DNA from 2 places in the Bradyrhizobium sp. 2S1 genome. Region 2 is predicted to be linked to the other one. Evidence: riboswitches for the same ligand, from Rfam matches in the RefSeq annotation. Region 2 holds a riboswitch; the other holds the start of a gene.
The links. Region 2 has a riboswitch for ZMP and ZTP ahead of glyA (serine hydroxymethyltransferase). Riboswitches for the same ligand answer to the same signal wherever they lie in the genome.
Positions count from the first base shown of each region.

Region 1 (11,363 bases), 3.6 Mb from region 2:
GCGCGACCAGGGCGGCACCGGCCTCGGCCTCCACATCGTCTACAGCATCGTCACCACACGGCTCGGCGGACGGCTCTCGCTCGACTCCGCGCCGGGCAACGGCACGCGCATCCAGATGATCCTGCCGCGCGTCGCGCCGCTGGAGCAGGCCGCGGAGTAGGTGGGACTCGCGGTGGCCGGAACGTCATTCGCTTTTGCTCCGTCATCCTGAGGTGCGAGCGGAGCGAGCCTCGAAGGATGCACGGCCCCGCTGGTGGCCGTCGATCCTTCGAGACGCGCGCAAGAGCGCGCTCCTCAGGATGGCGGGTCCAACAAGCGCTCAAACACGACTAGAGCATTTTCCGACCGGAATGAATCGGGTGGGGATTCCCAAAACGGCGCGAGTCAGATTCAAGCTGCATGCTGGCGAGGGAGGCCAGCATGTATGGCCAGGGCGCTTTCGGTTGATCTTCGTCAAAGGGTGATAGCCGCGATTGACGGTGGCATGTCCTGTCGACAGGCTGCTGAGCGCTTTGGTGTCAGCGCGGCCAGTGCGATCCGCTGGCGCGGTCGCCTCAAGGAAGTTGGCGACATCGTTCCTAAACGCCAGGGCGGTGACCGCAAATCGCAGCGCATCGAAGCGCATTCGCAATTGATTCTGGAGGCAGTGACAGCGAAGCCGGATATCACGCTCGCCGAGTTGCGAGAACTGTTGAAACGTCGTGGAATATCGACTGGCATCGCGTCGCTCTGGCGTTTTTTCCAGCGCAGAAAGATCACACTTAAAAAAAGACAGCGCACGCCGCCGAGCAACGGCGCGGCGATATAAATGCCGCGCGTGAGGAGTGGTTCGAAGGGCAAATCGATCTTGACCCTGAGCGTCTCGTCTTCATCGACGAAACCAGCGCCAACACCAAAATGGCGCGGCTTTACGGCCGCTCGCCACGCGGCGAGCGATGTCGTGCAGCTATCCCACACGGACATTGGAAGACGACGACATTCACCGCTGGATTGCGCTCCGACGGTCTGATCGCGCCGCTTGTTCTGGACGGTCCAATGGATGGCGACGCTTTCCTGGCCTACGTCGAGCAATTGCTCGCCCCATCGCTGCGGCCGGGCGATACCGTTATCATGGACAACTTGCCCGCTCACAAGGTCCATGGCGTTCGAGAGGCCATCCGGGCGGTCGGAGCAAGCCTGCTCTATCTTCCGCCCTACAGTCCAGACTTCAACCCGATCGAAATGGCCTTCTCTAAACTGAAAGCCCTGTTGCGGGCCGCCGCAGCGCGCACCATGCCCGATCTCTGGCAAGCAATCGCCAACGCTCTCAAGCGCTTCTCACCCGAGGAATGCCAAAATTATCTCGTCGCGGCTGGTTACGACGCAACGTGATCGGAAAATGCTCTAGTCGAACGCAATCTCGTCGCGCCTAATTGATATCCGCGAGCTTGTGCAGCGTGGCGCCGAAGATCAGGCTGGCCTTGCCGACCAGCGCGGTGCCGCTCATGGTGCCGCGGGTGTCGGTGAAGGTGCCGGAGACACCGATGCCGACCGGCGCGGGCCCGCCGAACAGCGGGTTGTCGGTGTCGCGCGGCGTGGTGTGGCGTTGCACAAGGACCTCGCCCTTGAAGGCGTCACCTTTCACGGTGTAGCTGCCGGTGTAATATAGGTAGGCGTCGCCGCCCAGAATCTGGCCGTCGCGGAAGAGAATGACGCCGCTGCCCTTGCCGACGCGACCGTCCAGCAGGGTGACGTGAATTGAATAGAGCCCGTTCTTCATGACGTCCCGTTTGCTGGCCGCCGCCCACGGCAAGCCAGTTGGTTTTTTATGCCAAAGCGAGCAACCTCGTGCAATGCGGCAGGTTGATTCCCGGGTCTCCCCCGTTCGGGTAACCCTCGGTTCCTGCCAGGCAGTGTGACGGCGCGATGACAGCGGACCGTGCGCGCGAATCAAAGTGGCCCGCGAAATGCATAGCTCTGGTTGCACTGGCCGGTGAGTGCTGGAGCGAACACATGACAGACTGGATTGAGTCCGGCGGCCGTTTGGCGCGCCCTCGCAGTGCCAATGGAACTTCGGCCCGTCGTGCGGGCCTCATGATGGTGGTCCTCGGGTTGACGATGTCGGTGTTGGTGGCCGCCGTGCAAATCGCGCAGGCGCGCGATCCCGACGGCCGCTACGCCAATTCGCCGCTCAAGGAATGGTTCGACCGTCTGCGCAGCGGCAAGGGGCCGTGCTGCTCGGATGCCGACGGCAGCGCGGTCAGCGATGTCGATTGGGAATCCAAGGACGGGCACTATCGCGTGCGGCTCGATGGTGCATGGATCGACGTCCCCGACGAGGCCGTGGTCACCGAGCCCAACCGGGTCGGCCGCGCCATGGTCTGGCCGATCAAGAGCTACATGGGCGTGACGATCCGCTGTTTCATGCCGGGCAGCATGACGTAGCGAAGCGGTTCGTCGCTCACACGTATTTCTTGTCGCGCTCGAGCAGTTCGATCGAGATGCCCTGCGGGCCGCGGATGAAGCAGATCCGCACGCCGGGGCGGATCGTGGTCGGCTCCTTGGTGAACTCGACACCCTTGGCCTTGATCTCTGCCGCGACCGCGTCGATGTCCTTCACGGTCAGTCCGAAATGATCGAGCCCCTGATAGGGCGTCACCGGCGCGGCGTTGACGCCGTCGCCTTGCGTCACCTCGGCGATGAACACCTTGGCGCCGCCGAGCTGGACGTCGATCCGGCCGGGGCCGCGGATGATCTCGCCGCCGAGAATGTCGCGCAGCCAGGTTGCGGTGGCCTCGGGATCGGGGCTGCGCAGATGGACGTGGTCCCAGGTGACGACAGGCATTGCGATCTCCTTGTTGTTCTTGCGCCGCTGGAGGGCACGGCACGCGCTCTCGCGCGCGAACGTAGCGAGCGGCCCGCCGTGACGCCATCCCTCCGTCACCGCAGTCGCAAGATTGTCGTCCCGGAATGAAACCATTCCGCCCCTCAGAGATTGTTTCTCGCGTGGCCGCTCGACCTGCGGCCGTCCGGAAGCCGCTTGGCGCGATGCCTGCGTGGCTTCCTCGGTGTGCGGCGGCTCGATCGGGCGTCCAGGGGGTGAGGGCACCACGATGCAGATCGGCTTGTCGTTTCAAAGGACTGCCGCCGGACGTCTCGGTCAGGGCGGCTTCTATGCCAGCCTGCTGCTGTCGGTCATCGCCATTGCCGGGATCGCCGCGTGGTTCATGCTCCCCGAGCCGAGCGATGCCGGGGACCAGGAGCTGTGGCCGATCTCGCCCGCCGTCATCCGCACTGCGCAGTACACATCGACCGAGGCCGAGCCCGCTCAGCCCGCAAAGGCCGCCCCCACCGCGCTGGCAGATGAGCCGGCCACAGTCGGCATGGCGACCGCCCCGCAGGCGGTCGAGGCGGCGAAGCCGCCCGAGCAAGGCGCCGAACGGTCGCCGCTGGAGAAGCTGCGGATCGCCTCGCAATCATGGCGGCGCGGCGGGCTGGGCTCGAAGGCGCTGGTGACCCTGACGCTGCGCAACGCCAATGATTTCGCGGTCAAGGACATCGAGATCGCCTGCGCCTTCATCCGCCGCGACGGCAGCCCCCTGACCGAGCGCAAGCGGCTGATATCAGACACCATTGCCATGAAAAGCCGCAAGACCTACTCGCGGATGCTGATCGGGTTCGTCAACGTTAACGCAAGCAAGGCGAAATGCTCTGTCGTGACCGCCAGCCGTGTTTAATCCCCATTCCCGAAAAAGTGACCGGGAATTGACTTGCCGGGTGAACCGTAACGGCCAGGCAGGAACTAACTAATAAGCCGACCGTTAGAGAACGACCCGGGAGCGCGATGGCGTCTGTCCGGGTGATCATGCGCAGACGATGAGTTCGTTGCGCGATGACTGATGTCGTCGCGTCGAGATGAACCGCGCCCGAGGCGCGGGGGGAGCTTCCAAATGCCTGTGGCGCGTTATTTCCTGTACATGGGTGGTGTGCTGCTTGCGCTGCTCTTCGTCGTCAACCTCGTGGTGCCGCAAGAGGCCGTCGTCACCAGCCAGGGCCTGTCGTCGCCCGGCGTCGACAAGACCATGGTGCGCATCAAGTCGACCCAGAAATTGCCGGAGCGGGTGGTGTACGACACCAGTGTGCCGGCCATCGTTCCGCCGCAGGTGAACGCCGTCGCCGCTGCAGCCCCGCCGGCTGACCGCGATGCGTCGGCGCAGTCCCGCGTCCGCAATACGTTCGCCCAGTTCATTCCGCCGGAGAAGGCTGACGCGGGCAAGGGGCCGGTCGTGGCCGAAGCCAAGCCGGCCGAGCAGCCGGCGCAGGCCCAGCCGCAGGCACCGAAGAAGCGCAAGGTCGCGCGGTACCACCCCCATCCCCAGCAGCCGATGCGGCTGGCGCAGCCCGGGATGTACCAGCCCTACCGTATCGCGCAGCAGCAGCCGCGCATGGGCTTCTTTGGCGGCTTCGGGACCTGGTAAGCGGGATTTCCGTAGCCCACATCGATACGCCGCCGCGAATGCTCGCGGCGGCATTTTCATGTCCGCGATATCAGGCCGGTCGCCGGGCGCCGATTGCGCAGGTGGCGCGCTACGCGGTTACCGCGGCAGGCGCGGAATCTTGTCGGCAAAACCGTTGTAGCAGGTCAGCCGCTCGTCCTCTTCCTTGACGAAGCGGCATTCATTGACGCCCTTGGCAGGCGCCGCCTTCGGCTTGGGCTGCGGCTTGAAGATCTCGTCGTAGCAGAGCAGCCGCTCCTTGGTGGCGTCGTCGATGTCGCCGCAGGCCTGGAGCTTCTGCGCGACCGATTGCGGCTTGCCGGGCGCGGGCGGCTTCTCGCCCTTCTTGGCCGCCGGCTTCTTGCCGACCTGGACCAGCGGCTTGTCGCCGATCATGGGCTGGGCGGCCGCCGCCGGCTTGTCGGCCGCGGCAGGTGGGGTGGTGCCTTGGGCAAGCGCGGCAGCCGGATACAGGAGCGCCAGCGCGAGAATGATCTGTCTCATGTCGAAATGTCCGAAATGGCGTGATGACCGAAGGAGGGCGCCAGGGTCGGAAAGGCCGCGGCGTGGAACCGTGACTAACGCAAATTTTGGCTAAATCCTATCCCGGACTTGGCCTTTGGGGTATCAATCCACCGGCTCAGGCGGTGCCTATTTCGGCATGGCCTGCGCGACCAGGAACAGCGCGGCGGCACGTATTTTCGGGGCGTGGATCTGGCCGACAATCTGCAGCGCTCCAGCCACGTCGCCGGCCCTCGCGGTCGCTGCGGCAAGGCTACGCAGCGCGGTCTGCTGAGGCGGCGTTTCGGCCGGATCCGTCAGCAGCGACAGCGTCGTGCGGGCATCATCGGGCCAGCCGTTCGTGGCCTGCCAACTGGCGATGCTGGCGAGCATCATGTCCTTGTCGGTCACCGGCGTCAGCGATTTGGCGATGTCGAGGGCAAGCAGAAATTGCTTGGTCTCCAGCAGTGGAACGATGACCTGCGTATAGCCGACGAGGCGCTGGAGCTCGAATTGCGCGTCGGCAGTCTCCGCCTGCATCTGTTGCAGCGCCTGCTTGACCGGCTCGCCGTCGCCGCGCAGCGCCATCACTTTGATGATGGAGAAGCGAAGCGGGATTTCTCCGCCGCGTACCCTCAATTTGTCCAGGGCGGTGCGCAGATTCTTCTCGGCCTGGTCATAGAACTCCTTCGCGGATTTCGCATCGCTGCGCTTGGCGTAGGCACGCCCCAGGGCGACCTGCATGTCGGCCAGTTGCGATTCCGTGATGAAGCGCTGCTCCATCATCAGTGCACGGGCTTTCTCGATCTTGCCGACGTCTGCCAGCTCCTTCACCGCCTCGATCGCGATGACGCTGCGCGTGCCGTAGATGTTTTTTGGGTCGGGCGGCGGTTGCAGCCGATCGTCCAACGCCAGCGCCGTATCGAGATCGTCGGCCTTGACGAGGCTGCGCGCGAGCTCGGCGATTCCGATGAGCTGCGTCGACCCGCCGAAGGAGCCGACCAGATCAAGCGCCTGCTGTTTCTGGTTGGCGGCAACCAGTCCCTTGATGGCAATCAGGGCGTAGCTCGTCACGTTGGCGTTTTGCGCGGATTGCGACAGCTGTTGTGCCTCGGCGATGTCGGCGGCGGTGGCGTACTCGATATGAAGCAGCACGCTGGCCTGGATCAACACGTCCAGCCGCTCCTTGCCGGCGAGCGGCCTGCCGTTGCTGCTGAACGCCTCTTCGAGAACGCAGGCGCGCGTCGGCTTGCTCCGGCACGTCGCCCAGTCCGCATGGACCGGCAACGCGCCGCTCATTGCACACGCCAGTGACGCAAGCGCCGTCAACCAAAAGCGATGCCTGAAAACCGTCATTGTGCCCTCAATCTAGGCGTGCAGTCCGCCATGCTCGATAAGTTCCACACCTTGCAGAAGACCGCAAGTTGTCGCGCACGCTGCGCTTGCGCGGTCTGCCATTGCCTTTGGCAGGCCGGGCGGCTATGACCACGCCATCTGCGCGACTGGCGCTTGGATGGACCACCATCGGGGAGCGCAGAGACTGAACGCCGCGCGCCTGGGCACCGCTTCGAACCGGAGGTCCCATGACGGCGAATATTCTCGATGGGCATGCACATGCCCAAATTGTCATCGATCAGGTTGCAAGCGAACTGGACCGGCTGCCTCGCGCACCGGGGCTGGCGGTCGTGCTGGTTGGCTGTGACCCGGCGAGCCAGGTCTACGTGCAGAGCAAGGTCAGGATGGCCGAACGGCTCGGCCTGCGCGGCGAGGTCGAACGCCTGCCTGATGACGCCAGCGAGTCCGATCTGCTGGCCAGGATCGAGGCGCTCAACGCGCGTGACGATATCGACGGCATCCTCGTCCAGCTGCCGCTGCCGGCCCATGTCGACGCCTTGCGCGTGATGGCGGCGGTCGATCCCGCCAAGGATGTCGACGGCCTGCATGCCCTGAACGCAGGCCGGCTGTTTCACGGCGACGATGCGCTGGTGCCATGCACGCCGCTCGGCTGTCTCCGCCTGATCAAATCGATCCGGCCTGATCTCACCGGTGCGCATGCCGTGGTGATCGGCAGCTCCAACATCGTCGGCAAGCCGATGGCCGCGCTGCTGCTGCAGGAGCAGGCGACCGTGACGCAGACCCACATCCACACCCGCGGCATCAGCCAGATCTGCCGACAGGCCGATATCCTGGTCAGTGCGGTGGGGAAGGCTGGCCTCGTGCGCGGCGACTGGATCAAGCCGCAGGCCATCGTCATCGACGTCGGCACCACGCGCGTCGAGAAGCCGGACGGCGGCTACACGGTGTGCGGCGATGTCTCCTTCGACGAGGCGGTGCAGGTCGCCGGTGCGATCACGCCGGTGCCGCGCGGCGTCGGCCCGATGACGATCGCCTGCCTGATGGAGAACACCCTGAAGGCCGCCAAGGCGAGGGCGGCACGGCTGCAATAGCGCGGCATATGCGCCGCGTTGCGCGAGCGGCCGATACCGCTCGCGTCACGTCTTCGCATCCGGCGTCGCGTGCGCGAAGTTCATGACGTCAGAGGTCATGGAATGCCCGCAGCGATCGTCTATCGTCGTGCCGGAAAGCGGAGGTGCGCGATGCTGTATGCGGAAGATCTCACCGAAGGCCAGACGTTTGAGCTCGGCAGCTACACGATCGGCGAGGCCGAGATATTGGCGTTCGCCGGCAAGTATGACCCCGTGCCGATCCACACCGATCCCGCTGCGGCTGCGGCGGGTCCGTTCGGCGGCTTGATCGCCAGCGGCTTCAACACCATTGCGATCTATCAGCGCCTCGTGGTCGAGGCGATCTGGGGCAAGGTGGCGGGCATAGTCGGGCGGAGCCTGGAGATTCGATTGCCCAGTCCGGTCCGCCCGGGAGCCACGCTGACCGGCCAGTCGCAGATCCAGAGGATCACCATCAGGGCGGAGCGGCGCGACGCCGTCGTGATCTTCAGGACGGAGCTGGTCAACGACGAGCAGCGCCCTGTTCTTGTCGTCGTGCTCGACGCGCTGATTCACATGCGGCCGGCCGCGAAGGAGCGGGCGTAACGTCCGAGTTGATCGCCGATCGGGGGCCGTAGCCGGGATCATCGGGCTTGAAGCGATGTTGCTGGGACAAGTACCTTGCATTACATGGTACCTTGCTATATGTAGCTCCCAACACCCGCAGGAGTTCGATGGCGGAATCGACGATCCAGGTTCAGCTCAAGAAGGGAGCGCTCGAGATGTGCGTGCTGGCGCTGCTGGCCCGTGGCGAAAGCTATGCCTATGAGATCGCGAGCACGCTCGCTTCACGCATCGGCATGGGCGAGGGCACGATCTACCCCCTGATGCGCCGCATGCAGGATGACGGGCTGGTCGATACGCGCCTCGTCGAGTCGAGCAGCGGTCCGCCGCGGAAATATTACCGGCTGACGCCGGCGGGACGCGCGGCACTCACCGCCCAGAAGCGCGAATGGCAGGCGTTCACGGACGCGGTCGATCAGCTGCTCGGAGAGCGCAAATGAACCGGACGGCCTTCCTGCGACGTCTCTCCGACGGATTGGCCGGCCTTCCGGCGCGCGAGGCCGAGAGCGCCGGCAGGATCAGCGGCCTGCATGCGCTGCTGGTAAGCCGGGGCGGCAGGCTGGTGTTCGAGCACTACGGCAGGGGTGACGATGAGGCCGAAGGCCGCGGGCCGCTCGCCAACGTCGTGTTCGGCCCTGACGTGCCACACGACCTGCGTTCGGTCTCGAAGAGCGTGATCGGTCTTGCCTATGGCATTGCGCTTGCCGCCGGCAAGGTGCCGCCGCCGGAGGCGAAGCTGTACGACCAGTTTCCGCAATATGCCGATCTCGCGCGCGAGGCGGGCCGCGACCGCATCGCCATCCATCACGTGCTGTCGATGACGCTCGGGCTCGAATGGGACGAGCTCACCGTTCCCTATGGCGACGACCTGCGCAACTCGGAGATCGCGATGGAGGCGGCGCCCGATCGCTTCTGCTTCATCCTGGAGCGGCCGATTGTTGTGCCGAGCCCGGCACCAAATGGACCTATTGCGGCGGCGCGACCGCGATCCTGGGGCGCCTGATCTCGAACGGCACTGGCGAGGACTTGCTCGCCTATTGCCGCCGCGTCCTGTTCGATCCGTTGGGATTTGGCCCTGTGGACTGGGCGAAGGGAGTGGGCGACGGCCAGTATCGCGCGGCCTCGGGCCTGCGCCTGTTGCCGCGCGACCTCCTGAAGATCGGCGAACTCGTGCGCGCAGGCGGCGCGTGGGGCGGCCGGCAGATCGTGCCGCGCGACTGGCTGACGCGCGTGCTGGCGCCGGCGGTCGTGATGGAGAATGGCGGCCGCTACGGCTACCAATGGTATCTCGGCGCGTCCTTCGCTGCAGTATTGCCGCATCCCGAACGCTGGGCCGCCGGCATCGGCTGGGGCGGTCAGCGCCTCTATGTATTCCCCGCACTCGACCTTGTCGTCGCGCAATACTGCGGCAATTATGACAAGCCGGCGGCCGAACAGCGGCGCATCAATGATGCCATCATCGATGAGGTGGTGCTGCCCGGCATTTAGGCCGGCACTGCGCCGCAAGGCATTGGCTTGGACGGTGGCCGTGAAGAGCAGCAAGCAGAAGCGCGGGGAGATCGACGCCAAGCAGCGCAAGGCAGAGGAATGGCGCCGCTTGCAGGCGCAACGCGCCGCCGAGCAGCGCCGTCTCCGCGAATACAAGATTGCGCTGGCGCGCGGCGAAGTTCCGGTGGTGACGAGCGAGCTGGCGCCGTCGAACAGCTATTCGATCCCAGATTTCGTCGAGCGCGGTACCTATCGACCGGAGCCGTTCGTCTGCAAGGACTGCGGCGTTGCCGAGGTGTGGACTCCGTTGCAGCAGAAATGGTGGTACGAGACCGCCAAGGGCGACGTGTTCACCACGGCCGTGCGCTGCCGGGCCTGCCGCACCAGGGAGCGCGCACGCAAGACCGCCGCGCGCCGCGTGCATCTCGAAGGGCTCGCGAGGAAGAAGTCTCCCGCCTCGTAAGGGGCACGCTGCGCGCGGACAAGTTGCAACTCTCGCATCGATGGACATGGAACCAGCACGCCCGCGGTCAATGCGTCGCGCGCGCGGAACGTTTCGTTGCCTGATCGGTTCGAGACTTCGAAGCCCCCGAACGAGGGGCGTGAGCGGGGAGGAAGCCAGCCAAGGAAACTACCAAGGAAGCCAGCCAGGGAAGCCGGTCAAGGCCGGAACCAACACGAAGGAGCAGCGGATGAAGCTTAATGCCACGCAAGTCAAGCAGACCATGACGCAACTGAATGCCCAGGTGCTGCCGGATGATCATCCGGCGGTGGCGCAACTGAACAGCGTTTTCGGCGAGCACACATTCTTCGTCGATACCAGCGGACTCAAGGTGCTCGAGCCGGCGCAGACCTCGGACATGCCGGGGCAGACGGGCGAGGTCGTGAGTCTCGCCGAGTGGAGCGATCCGGAGCTGACGTCGCTTCGGCCTCACGAGCCCGAGCCGACCGGCGTGCTCATCACGCTCGAACCCAGCAAGCATTGAGCGCCGCAGCGCGCGGCACGGCGATCGGGCCTCTTGATGGTGACAGTCACCAACGTCACTGCAAGAGGTGCCGAAAGTCACATGGCAAATCAGCGCCGCCTGCGTATGCATCTGCGTGAGGTGGGTATCCAGGCGGTGAGGGGCAGATGGGGATCGTGCGGCGCTGGAGCTCGGACGAGGACGAGAAGCTCCGTGAGCTCGCCGGGGCCGGCAAGAATGCTCTCGAGATCAGCAACGAACTAACCCGCAGCGCGTCGGCGGTGCGCCGGCGCGCCGAGGTCCTGTCGGTTCTCATCATCGCCAAGGCGTTTCGCGCCCGCCCGTCTCATGTCGCCACCCATCTCGAGCGGGTCGCGATCGACGCGATCAAACATCGCCGGCCGTTTCCCGCGGGCGTCGGCCCGAGCACGCTAGCCGGAATGATCGACAAGGGCTGGATTATCCCGGAGGTGGGGCGGAGATATCGCGTCACCGACGCCGGCGTGGAGGCGGTGCGGCGCAAGATCCCGAGCAGTTGAAGGCGCTGCGTGGCTGCGCGCCCGGCGCGACCCGAATGTGGGTTGGCGGGTTTCCCGTAGATGCACGGGACGCCAGGCGGAATATTTGCGCCGAGCACAAGATTTTGCGCCCGAGACGGACGCGCTCGCCGTTCAACCATCGGGGGCGCATCAGCTGCGGTCTCCTCTTGCCCTTCCGTCCGAGTTGATGGTGCCGATGCTCAACGTCCCGCAGGCTCAAGCCGACCGATATCGGCGTTTTGCCGATCTCTCCGATTCCGTCGGTGAGGCAGTCGATGCGATCGCCGGACTGAGCGCAGCAGAGCGTACCGACGTGGCATTCCTCGA
Region 1 is NZ_CP147717.1:8,855,565-8,866,927, reverse strand. It holds gene HAP54_RS42370 (PAS domain-containing sensor histidine kinase) at 1-160, shown strand, start outside; one part of gene HAP54_RS42365 (IS630 family transposase) at 425-764, shown strand; one part of gene HAP54_RS42365 (IS630 family transposase) at 764-1,371, shown strand; gene HAP54_RS42360 (GrlR family regulatory protein) at 1,409-1,759, opposite strand; gene HAP54_RS42355 (hypothetical protein) at 1,993-2,424, shown strand; gene HAP54_RS42350 (VOC family protein) at 2,441-2,824, opposite strand; gene HAP54_RS42345 (hypothetical protein) at 3,093-3,716, shown strand; gene HAP54_RS42340 (hypothetical protein) at 3,930-4,457, shown strand; gene HAP54_RS42335 (hypothetical protein) at 4,575-4,979, opposite strand; gene HAP54_RS42330 (hypothetical protein) at 5,127-6,332, opposite strand; ZMP/ZTP riboswitch at 6,465-6,544, shown strand; gene HAP54_RS42325 (bifunctional 5,10-methylenetetrahydrofolate dehydrogenase/5,10-methenyltetrahydrofolate cyclohydrolase) at 6,560-7,423, shown strand; gene HAP54_RS42320 (MaoC/PaaZ C-terminal domain-containing protein) at 7,574-8,026, shown strand; gene HAP54_RS42315 (PadR family transcriptional regulator) at 8,155-8,484, shown strand; gene HAP54_RS42310 (serine hydrolase) at 8,481-9,047, shown strand; gene HAP54_RS42305 (serine hydrolase domain-containing protein) at 8,957-9,532, shown strand; gene HAP54_RS42300 (zinc-ribbon domain containing protein) at 9,573-9,995, shown strand; gene HAP54_RS42295 (hypothetical protein) at 10,225-10,518, shown strand; gene HAP54_RS42290 (hypothetical protein) at 10,665-11,036, shown strand; gene HAP54_RS42285 (hypothetical protein) at 11,233-11,363, shown strand, end outside.
Region 1: linked by a shared signal. The riboswitch ahead of HAP54_RS42325 (bifunctional 5,10-methylenetetrahydrofolate dehydrogenase/5,10-methenyltetrahydrofolate cyclohydrolase) and the one ahead of glyA (serine hydroxymethyltransferase) in region 2 are both predicted to bind ZMP and ZTP.

Region 2 (11,363 bases):
GCGCGATCCGCGCCAACAAGGTCAACGGCACCCAGGCCGACCAGTATTTCACGGTCGGCAATGCCGGTAACGGCAGTGGCATCCAGCCGGTGCTGATCGTCAATGACACCGGCGTTCAACTCGCGACGCCGGGCAGCGATGGTTCTGACACCGTGGTTGGCGTGCAGCAGGGAACGCCCGGCAGCAAGAACGGCTTTCAGTTCGGCTTCTCCGTCGGCCAGCTAGGCTTTGCCGCGGACAAGTCCGGCAAGGACGACAATTTCCGCGGCCTCGCGATCTCTGACAACACGCTCTACGAAACCAAGGGCAGCGGAAGCAACGGCATCAACACGGTCTATCAGGTCGGCGCGCCGGGAGTTCTCCCGACCCGGGATACGGCCGCCGCGACGGCGTTCAGCATTCTTCCGGGTTTCCCGAGCAATCCCGCGGTGAACTCCGGCGCGAACGGCTTCTATCCCTTCGGCATCTGGTTTGCCAATGCGACGACGCTTTATGTCACCCAGGAGGGCGACGGCAACCTGGCCGACGCGGCAACGTCGCCGACGGCGGGCCTTCAGAAATGGGTCTATGCGAACGGCAGCTGGAGCCTTGCTTACACGCTGCAGAAGGGGCTGAACCTCGGCACGGCCTATCATGTGAAGGGATATCCGACCGACCCGGCGACGGGCGGCCTGCGCAACATCACGGGCCGCGTGAACCGCAACGGCACGGCGACGATCTTCGCCGTGACGTCGACGGTGAGCAATTCGGTCGAGCCCGGGGCCGATCCGAATCTGGTGGTCGCCATCACGGACAAGGTGGCGGCGACGGCGCTTCCGGCGAATGAGGCCTTCGATGTCGTCGTGCCGCCGGCCTTCGGCATGGTCTATCGCGGTGTGTCGTTCGCTCCCGTCAATTGCGATGGCGATCATGGCCGGATGAAGGACCATGGCCGCGGCAATGACGACGGCAAGAATCCGCAGGACGATGTCTGCGGTCCAACCAGGATCGCGGCGGGTCACTGATCGTCCGCAGTGACCGGAGCTTTGCTGGCTCCGTGTGCAAGGCGGGTGACGCGCGGCCGGCTTCACCCGCGCGTCTCACAAACCGTCATGCCCGGGCTTTTCCCGGGCATCCACGTCTTGGCTGCCTGCACCACGGGATCTGTTGGTGTCGTCGGGCGGGATTGGCAACCATCCGGGTTCTGCTAGGCTGCCATCGTTCTTGTCATCAACAGCAACGCTGGTGAACGACGATGAAACTGGTTGCTGCGACGGCCGTCATCCTGATCTGGTCTTGCCTCCCGGCGACAGCGCAGCAACGCGCCGCCGCGCTCTACGCGCAACGCTGCGCGCAGTGCCACGACAGCGGCAACGCGGATAGTCGCGTGCCGAGCCGCGCCGCGCTGCAGGCAAAATCGTTCGACGAGGTTGTGGGTGCGATCACCACGGGCGCGATGGCATCCTTCGCGCAGGGGCTGACCGGTGACGAGCGCGCGGCGGTCACCTCGCTCGTCACCGGCAAGGCCGCGTCGCATGCGTCGACCGAGAATGCGGGCCAATGCGCGCCGAGCGAGGCCGGCTTTCCGCAGCCGACCGATGGGCCAGGGTGGAATGGTTGGGGCGCGGATCTCAACAACAGCCGGTTTCAGCCGGCGGCAACGGCCGGCCTCACATCAGATGAAGTCCCCCGGTTACGTCTGAAATGGGCGTTCGGATTCCCGAACACGTCCACCGCCTTCGCTCAGCCGACCGTCGTCGGCGGTCTGCTGTTTGTCGGCGGCGGCGACCGCAAGGTGCACGCCCTCGACGCCAAAAGCGGATGCACCCGATGGGTGTTTCCGACCGAGGCGGCGGTCCGGACCGCGATCAGTTTTGCCTCGCTGGACAACGGCCAGCCCGCCATCTTCTTTGGCGATCTGTTCGCCAACGTCTACGCCGTGAATGCTGTGACCGGCGCGCTGATCTGGAAGAGCAGGGCCGACGATCATCTGGCCGCCCGGATCACCGGCGCGCCCGTCTTCCATTCCGGCGTCGTCTATGTCGGGGTTTCCTCGATCGAGGAGGCCACGGGGTCGCGGCCGACCTACCAATGCTGCACGTTTCGCGGCAGCGTCGTTGCACTGAAGGCCGAGACCGGCGCGCAGATCTGGAAGAGCTACACCATCCCTGAAGCGCCGCATCCGACCAAGACCAACGCCATCGGCACCCAGCTGTTTGGTCCGGCCGGAGCGTCGGTCTGGTCCGCGCCGACGATCGACGTGCAGCGCCAGGCGCTCTACGTCGCGACGTCGAACAGCTATGCCGATCCGGCGACCGACACCAGCGATGCCGTCCTCACGTTCGATCTGGCGACCGGCCGGATGCTTTGGCATCAGCAGGCCACGCCCAGGGACAGCTTCGTCGTTGCGTGTTTCGGCGCCGACCAGTCGAACTGTCCTGACAGCCGCGGACCCGATCATGACTTCGGCCAATCGCCCATCCTGGTGAGCTTGCGCAACGGACAACGCGCGCTGGTGATCGGCCAGAAATCCGGCGTGGTCCATGCACTGGATCCCGATCATGACGGCAAGATCCTGTGGCAGACGCGGATCGGCCAGGGCGGCCCGTTGGGCGGGACCGAGTGGGGCTCGGCTGCGGACCAGGACCGGATCTACGTCGCCAATTCGGACGTGCGGTTTCTAAGGGACGGCACGAGGCGTCTGAACTCAAGCGAAGGCGGCGGCCTGTTCGGGCTGGATCTTGTGACCGGGAAGATCACGATGCAGGTGGCGCCGGTCGCCTGCGGCGACCGCCCCCAGTGCAGTCCGGCGCTGTCGGCCGCGATCACCGTCATTCCCGGCGTCGTGTTCTCAGGTGGCGTGAGCGGCTTCTTGCGCGCCTATGCGACCGACGACGCTCGGCTGCTCTGGGAGATCGACACGGCCCGCGACTACACCACGGTGAATGGCGTCTCGGCCCGTGGCGGTGCCATGGACGGACCCGGCCCGATCGTTGTGGATCACATGCTGTACGTCAATTCCGGCTACGCGCAGTGGAGCGGATTGCCCGGCAATGTTCTGCTGGCCTTCGAGGTCGGCAATCCCTGACGAGCGCATAGAGCGTTTTCGAGCGAAGCCTGTCCCGCACTTGATGCGGGATGCGCACCGGCGGCGCCAAACTCCGTTCGGCATGTCTGCGCGCCAGGTTGCGGTTGCCGGTGTGCCGCCGATCAGTTCGGTCCGGAGGCGGACACCACGCCTGGAACAGGAAAAGCCCGGCACATCTCGGTGCATTCCGACCTGAGGCGCGCGACGACCGTATCGTCTCCGTTCGCCTGAAGCGCCGCCGCAATGAACCCGCCGATACGATGCATTTCGGCTTCTCCCATGCCGCGCGTGGTCGCCGCCGGCGTCCCAAGGCGAACACCGCTCGGCCTGAGCGGCGGGCGCGGATCGTCCGGAATGATCTGCTTGTTGGTGGTGATGGCGATGGCATCGAGCACGTCCTCGGCCGCTCGCCCGTCCAGTCCGACCGATGCTGCCGTATCGACGACCATCATGTGATTGTCCGTCCCGTCGGTGACCAGCTTCATCCCGCGCTCCATCAGCGCGCCGGCAAGCACTTTCGCGTTGCGCAAGACCTGCCGCGCGTAAGCCTGGAAATCCGCGGTCGCCGCCTGCTTGAGCGTCACGGCAATCCCGGCCACGACGTTCATGTGAGGTCCGCCCTGCAAACCGGGAAAGACCGAAGCATCGATCCGGCCGGCATGCTCCTTCCGGCACAGGATGATCCCGCCGCGGGGGCCGCGCAGCGACTTGTGGGATGTCGTCGTCATGACGTCGAAGCCGGCATCGAGCGGATTGCGCATCACGTCAGCGGCAACCAGTCCGCCATAATGGCTGACGTCGGCCATCGTGAGCGCGCCGACTTCGTCGGCAATGCTCTTGAATGCCGCATAGTCCAGGTCGCGCGGATAGGAGCTGTCGCCGCACAACACCATCTTCGGGCGCGCTTCACGCGCCATCGCGCGCAATGCGTCGAAATCGATCGCGCCGCCGTTTGACGGCGCCGTCTTGTAGCGAATGAAGTTGAACAAGCGGCCCATGTGGGACACCGGCGCGCCGTGGGTGAGATGACCGCCATGGGACAGGTCCATGGCGAGAATGGTGTCGCCGGGATTCAACAGGCCGAGATAGACGGCCTGATTCATCGGTGATCCGGAAAGCGGCTGAACGTTGGCGTGCTCGGCACGAAACAGCGAGCAGGCCCGCTGCCGCGCGAGGTTCTCGATGTTGTCCGTATACTGCTGGCCGCCGTAGTATAGGCGTCCCGGATACCCTTCCGAATATTTATTGGTGAAGACCGAGCCGAGCAGTTCGAGCACCTCCGGGTAGGTGTAGTTCTCGGACGGAATCAGTTCGACGCCGTCCTGTTGACGGCGCTCTTCGCCCGCAAGGGCGGCGGCGATCTCTTGATCGTTGATGGACAGTTCGTTGCGAAACGACGGCATGCTCGGGCTCCTCAACACGCTGTTTTTCCAGCAGATGGGTTGCCCAGGCGATCGGCGTTGAACCCTTCGCGCTTCACCGTGGTCAATTCCACGTTGGCTCGCCAGTCGCGCGAAAGGACGAATGAGCACGGAGACTCTTCGTGAGGGAGAATTTAGCCGACCTGCGGACCTTTCGCAACGACCAGTTCAATGACCGCGGATAAGGGCGATGCCGCTTTCGCGGTCGACGCCGGAAACATCATGCCGCCGAACGGCATCATGTAGCTGAAGGCGCGCGAGGTGTTCACCCGCACGGTGCCGGCGAGCGGCTGCTTGTCAGAAGAGCCGGCCTGAGACTGATGCGAGCTTCACCGCGAACCAATGGGCCACCTTCTACGCCGGCGGCTTTGCGTTTAAACTGCCGCAACGGATGTGTATGATGGATCAGCCGTAAGTGCATTCAACAGCGAACCAAGCAATTGCCGATCAAGCGGCGAGAACTGATGACCGTTGCTCCAATCAAAACGGATAAAGGCGAAGACAGCGTCTTCGCCCATCCCTCGTTCTACGCTGAATTCGCACCGCGCGACGATCAGGCCGCCTTTGTAGACTCGATCTATATCCTGAAAGACCGGGGCCGGCTGACGGAAAGCCGGATATCGTTCGCTTCCCCGCTCAAGGAGCTTGCCTTCGTATTCCGGGAAGGCGATTCGGCCGGCAAAGTGGTCTTCAACGAGCCGAGCCTCAATTGCAGAAGAAAAGGAAGGGCGTTCTTCGGTTGGATCGTCCATCGGGCGGAAGAGATCGACCGAAGCGATTCCGACGAAGCGGTCAGGGTGAGCCTGGCAGTGTTGGGCGACCTCGTCGTTACTGATCATCGGCCCGCCCGGACCGTGCCAGCCACAGAGCATGCCCATAGAAACGCCTGCACGATCCATCTCGGCAAGCGAGTCTCCGATAGGAGGCGCCGTTTCCGACCATTTGCCGGGTCTCCACCGACGCAACGACTCGAATATCGGATCCCCGATCCAGGCGGGATTCGGATGCTGCATCCAGGCGTCGATGATCACATTCTGAGCTGCCCGCGTCTGACGATGGATCGATCGAGATAGGGAATGGGACGCCCCGGTTCGGATTCGCGCAGAGGCCCCGCGTGTCCGACCTGCGTGCAGAACGGGATGTCGAGTTCGCAGCACTCCGCGAACAGAGGATAGTACCGGCGATCGTACGAGAGTTGAGGCTGCGCGTGAAGAGAGACGGCTTCAGACACATCGGCCTACAAGGTCAGCCGCTACCCGTCCGATCTCGTCGGGTATATGCGCGGCAACAAAAGGCATCGGGTTCTCTTCGGGTCCAACCATCCCTTCTGGCCCGCAGGTGAGTGCCTCGCCGGTCTCGACGACCTCCAACTCGGCGTCGACGCCCGTTCGGCATTCTTGACCGACAACGCGCGGCGTCTGTTCAAGCTTGCCTGATCTTTCGCAACCATAGGATGACCGATGCCCTGGATCATTGAACGCAAGCACCCGCACGTTGCCGTAGTGACAATGAACACCAACAAGGTCAATGCGCAGAATCCGGCTTTCTTCGCCGACCTACACGCGGCGTTCGATCGCCTGGAATCCGAGTTCGCCGATTGCGCCGTCGTGTTGACCGGATCGGGCGCGGTGTTCACGGCGGGCCTCGACCTCGACCATCATTTCCCGTTGTTCGCGAGCCAATCGATCAAGGAGATCGATGCCTGGTTCGAAGAATATCGCGCGACGAACCTCCGTCTCTTCACGTATCCGAGGCCGACGGTGGCTGCGATCAACGGCCATGCCTATGCAGGTGGATTCATCACCGCGATCGATTGCGATCACCGGGTCGCCAGCGAAGGTCCGCTGCAGTTCGCGCTGAACGAGGTCCCCATCGGCATTCCGATGCCGGCTGTCTACTGCGAGATCATCAAGCATGCGATCGGTCCGCGATCGGCTTTCGAACTGACGCTGTTTGGTCAGGTTTACGATCTCGCCGCGGCGACGCGACTGGGCGTCGTCCAGCAGACAGTCGCGCCGGACAAGTTGCTCGATGCGGCCGTCGCTTGGGCGGCGTCGGTGCCGCCGGATTGCTACATGGCCTACGCGTTCTCGAAGCGCGCGCTGCAGGCGACCACAATGACGGCGATCGATGCCGCCGCGCGGCTCGACCGGGACCTGCTGTCGCGCGGCATGTCGGATCTCGGAAGCATTCGCGCCCACACCCGACGCTACAAGGAACTGAAGGGCAGGGACGTGACCTGGCCGCTACCCGCCTAGGCCACCAACCCGATGCTTGCATTGCCGAGCACGGGCGGCAAGGTGATGCCGCACAATGACATTCAGGCGCAATTTTGCCGGCTCCGTTGAAACGTGTATCTTTGACCCTGAGTGTTGCCGTTCGTGTGAACGAGGGGAAGCTATGGACCTCAACGGAAAAGTCGCATTGGTCACCGGCGGGTCGGGTGGAATTGGAGAGGCGATTGCCAAGGCTCTCGCCGCCGCCGGTGCGGACGTTGCCGTTTCCTACGTAGCGGAAGCGGCGCGCGCGGGTGAATTGGTCGAGGCGCTGCGGATGCCTGGCCGGCGCAGCCAGGCGGTGCAGCTTGATCAGCGGGATCCTCAATCGATCGATGCGTGCGTCAAAGCCTTGGCCGGCCATTTTGGCCGGATCGATATCCTGATCAACAACGCCGCGTGGAACGTCGGCATCCCGTTCAAGGAGCTCGACGCGCTAACGCCGGAGATCTGGGATCGGATTCTTGAAACGAATCTTCGCGGACCATTTCTGCTCGCACGGGGTTTTGCCTCTGAACTTCGGCGGCACAAGGCAGGTCGCATTGTCAATATCGCGTCAATTGCCGGGGTTGCACCAGGTGGCAGCAGTATCGCTTACGCGGTCAGCAAGGCGGCATTGATCCATCTTACGCATTGCCTGGCAGTTACATTGTCGCCCGAAGTGACCGTCAACTGTGTCGCCCCCGGCTTGGTCGAAGGAACGCGCATGGCCGAGCGCGTGCCCGAAGCAATGCGGCAGATGGCGCGCGCCCAGTCAGTGCTTGGACGAACCGGAAGCGTCGATGACATTGCCCAGCTCGTGGTGGCTTATTGCCGAATGGACAGCGTGACGGGACAAACGATTGTCGTGGACGGCGGAAATCCGATGGCTATGCATTAGCTTTCCTGAGGTGTTCGGACTGCGACTCGGTTCACCCCCGATGGGAGAGGTGAACCGAAGCGAGAAAACGCGCGCTCACCGCATCACGAATGGATTGGCCGGCACGTCCGTCGCGGTCGAGATCCAGACGCTCTTGGTCTCCTGATATTCGCGCACCGCGTCGATGCCGCTCTCGCGGCCGACGCCGGAGAACTTCATGCCGCCGAACGGCATCATGTAGCTGATGGCGCGGTAGGTGTTCACCCACACGGTGCCGGCGCGCAGCTGCTTCGGCACGCGAATGGCGCGGGCGAGATCCTTGGTCCAGATGCCGGCGGCAAGGCCGTAGATCGTGTCGTTGGCGATCCGGATGGCGTCTTCCTCGGTGTCGAACGAGATGATCGACAGCACCGGCCCGAACACCTCCTCGCGGGCGATCCGCATGGTGTTGTCGACATCGGTGAAAATCGTCGGCTCGACGAACTGGCCGCCCTGGATGCCCTCGCCTGTGGCCGGCCTGCCGCCGAGCAGGCAGCGCGCGCCCTCGGCCTTGGCGATATCGATATAGTCGAGCACCTTCTTGTATTGCGCCGGCGTCGTGATCGGGCCGACATTGGTGTCGGATTTCATGGGATCGCCGATCTTGGCCGATTTCGCCAGCTCCAGCACGCGCGCGACGAACTTCTCCTTGATCGAGCTCTGCACCAGGAGGCGGGAGCCTGCGATGCAGGTCTGGCCGGTCGCGGCGAAGATGCCGGAGATCGCGCCGGCCGCAGCCGCCGTGAGGTCGGCATCCTCGAACACGATGTTGGGCGACTTGCCGCCGAGCTCGAGCGAGACGCGCTTCAGGCTCTTGGCGGCAGTCTCATAGACTCTTGCGCCGGTCGTATCCGATCCGGTGAAGGTGATTTTTGCGACGCCGGGATGCGAGATCAGCGCGGCGCCGGCCTCGGGCCCGAAGCCGGTCACCACATTGAAGATGCCGTCGGGAATTCCGGCCTCTTTCGTCAGCGCCGCGAACTCCAGCGTGCTGGCCGAGGTGAATTCCGAGGGCTTGACCACCACGGCGCAGCCGGCGGCGAGCGCGGCGGCGCATTTCCAGGCGACGAACAGCAGCGGCGAGTTCCAGGCGGTGAGTGCCGCGACGACGCCGACCGGTTCATGCGTCGTGTAGGCGAAGGTATCCGCCTTGTCGATCGGCACCAGGCCGCCCTCGAGCTTGTCGACGAGGCCGCCGAAGTACCACCACCATTCCGGATGGTAGCGCAGCTGGCCGAGCATCTCGGCCATCAGCTTGCCGTTGTCGCGCACCTCGATCTCGGCGAGACGTTCCGCGTTGGCGGCGACGAGGTCGCCGAGCTTGCGCATCACCTTGCCGCGCGCCGACGCGGTCATCTTCGCCCACGGGCCGCGCCACATCGCCTCGTTGGCGGCCTTCACCGCCTTGTCGGCATCGGCGGCCGAGCCGCGCGGGATCTTCGCCCAGGCCTCGCCGCGATAGGGATCGATGGTGTCGAACCATTCGCCATTGGCGGGGTCGACATACTGGCCATTGATATAGAGCTGATAGGTCTTCATGAGATCCTCCCGCAGGGCGACGGTTCTGGTTGGCGCAACGGTATCACGCATTTCGCGACGCCGTCACAACGCTGCCGCGTGCAAGGGCTGCGCCTAGGTTGCAGCCGGGCAGGGGCGTCAACCGCGCGGCGCGGCGAGCTCGGCTGCGATGATCGCGCCGAGCGCCATGTCGCTCTGCTGCCCAAAGCCGTGATGCACGATGTTGCCGTCGCGGCCGATCAGGATGCTGGTCGGCGTTCCCTGCATGCCGTAGCGCTGCATGGTGACGGGGATCGGCGTGCCGTCGCCGGCCTTGTCGACGCCGATCGGAAAGGTCAGCCGGTATTCGTGGATGAAGGCTTCCAGCGCGACCTCCGTCATCGCCGCGTGATGCTCGAACACGGTGTGCAGCCCGATCACCTGCAGGTCGGAATGCTTGAACAGCTCGAACGCGCGCTGGGTCTGCGGCGTGCCGTGGGCGACGCAGCCGGGGCACAGCATCTGGAAGGCGTGCAGCAGAACCGGGCGGCCGCGCAGCGCCGCCAGGGTCAGGGGTTCGCCGGTGTTGAACCAGCGCGACACGGCGATTTCCGGTGCTGGAGTCACAGATCGGTTCCTTGCGCCTGCCACCTTGCGGCAGGTTGGCAAGACCGGCGCGGGTCTGTCAACGATGGCAGGTCAGGACGGGCTCGCCGCAGCCCGGCGTGCGCGGCGCGCGGCACGCCGCCGCTGGTTCCAGAGCCTGGCGCGGTCGAGATAGAGATAGACCACCGGCGTGGTGTAGAGCGTCAGGATCTGGCTCAGGATCAGGCCGCCGAAAATCGCGATGCCGAGCGGCTGGCGCAGCTCGCTGCCTTCGCCGAGGCCGATCATCAGCGGCACCGCGCCGAACAAGGCGGCGAGCGTCGTCATCATGATCGGGCGGAACCGCATCAGGCAGGCCTCGTAGATCGCGTCGCGCGACGACAGCCCGCGCTGGCGCTCGGCGTCGAGCGCGAAGTCGATCATCATGATCGCGTTCTTCTTCACGATGCCGACCAGGAGGATCACCCCGATCATGCCGATGATGTCGAAATCGGTGTGCGACAGCATCAGCGCCGCCACCGCGCCGACGCCGGCCGAGGGCAAAGTGGAGAGGATGGTCAGCGGGTGGATGTAGCTCTCGTAGAGCATGCCGAGCGAGATGTAGATTGTCGCCAGCGCGGCAAGAATGAGAAACAGCTCGTTCGCCAGCGCCTGCTGGAAGATCTTGGCGGAGCCGGCAAACCCGCCATTGATGCCCGCCGGCATGCCGAGCGCATGCATCGCGCTCATCGTGCTCTCGATCGTGGTGGTCGCGGTGCTCAGCGAGGTGCCCGGCGCCAGGTTGAACGAGATGGTGCTGGCGACCAGGAGATCCTGGTGGTTGACGGCGAGCGGCGTCACGCCGTGCTCGAAGCGGGCGACGCTGGACAGCGGAATCATCGTCTCGGCGCTGGTCGAGACCGCGGTTCCGGTCGAGGCGACGCCCTTGCCGGTGGCGCCGATCGAGTTGGTCGCCTGGTTGCGCACCACATTGGCGGCGACAGAGCTGACCGAGTTCTTCTGCGACGACGAGGCGACCGTTCCGGCCACCGCGTTGGTTGACTGCGTGCCGCTCGCCGACCCGCCCGAGGTCGAGATATAGACCTCCTTCAGGGTCTGCGGGTCCTGCGAGAAGCGCGGCGCGACCTCCATGATCACGTGATACTGGTTGCGCGCGACGAAGATGGTCGAGACCTGGCGCTGCCCGAACGCGTCATACAGCGTGTTGTCGAGCTGGGCGACCGTGATCCCGAGCCGCGAGGCGGCGTCGCGATCGATGATCAGATTGGCCTGCAGCGCCTTGTTCTGCTGGTCGGTGTTGACGTCGGCCAGCGTCGGCTCCTTCTGCAGCGCGGCGACAAGCTTCGGCGTCCACTCGTTCAGCTCCTCGAAGGTCGAGCCCTTCAGCGTGTATTGATACGCCGCGTTGCCCGAACGGCCGCCGGCGCCGAGATCGCCGATCGATTGCAGGAACAAGGTGGCGCCTGCCACCGTCGCGAGCGGCTCGCGCAGCCGCTCGATCACCTTGTCGGCGCGCAGCTTGCGCTGGTCCATCGGCTTCAGCGAAGCGAACACCGTGCCGGTGTTGGTGCCGCCGCCGGGGCCCACGCCGCCGCCGC
Region 2 is NZ_CP147717.1:1,752,477-1,763,839, reverse strand. It holds gene HAP54_RS08450 (hypothetical protein) at 1-1,004, shown strand, start outside; gene HAP54_RS08445 (PQQ-binding-like beta-propeller repeat protein) at 1,235-3,067, shown strand; gene glyA (serine hydroxymethyltransferase) at 3,190-4,470, opposite strand; ZMP/ZTP riboswitch at 4,505-4,589, opposite strand; gene HAP54_RS08435 (hypothetical protein) at 4,623-4,757, opposite strand; gene HAP54_RS08430 (hypothetical protein) at 4,863-5,519, opposite strand; gene HAP54_RS08425 (enoyl-CoA hydratase/isomerase family protein) at 5,949-6,746, shown strand; gene HAP54_RS08420 (SDR family NAD(P)-dependent oxidoreductase) at 6,889-7,644, shown strand; gene HAP54_RS08415 (aldehyde dehydrogenase) at 7,720-9,201, opposite strand; gene HAP54_RS08410 (peroxiredoxin family protein) at 9,319-9,786, opposite strand; gene HAP54_RS08405 (efflux RND transporter permease subunit) at 9,859-11,363, opposite strand, start outside.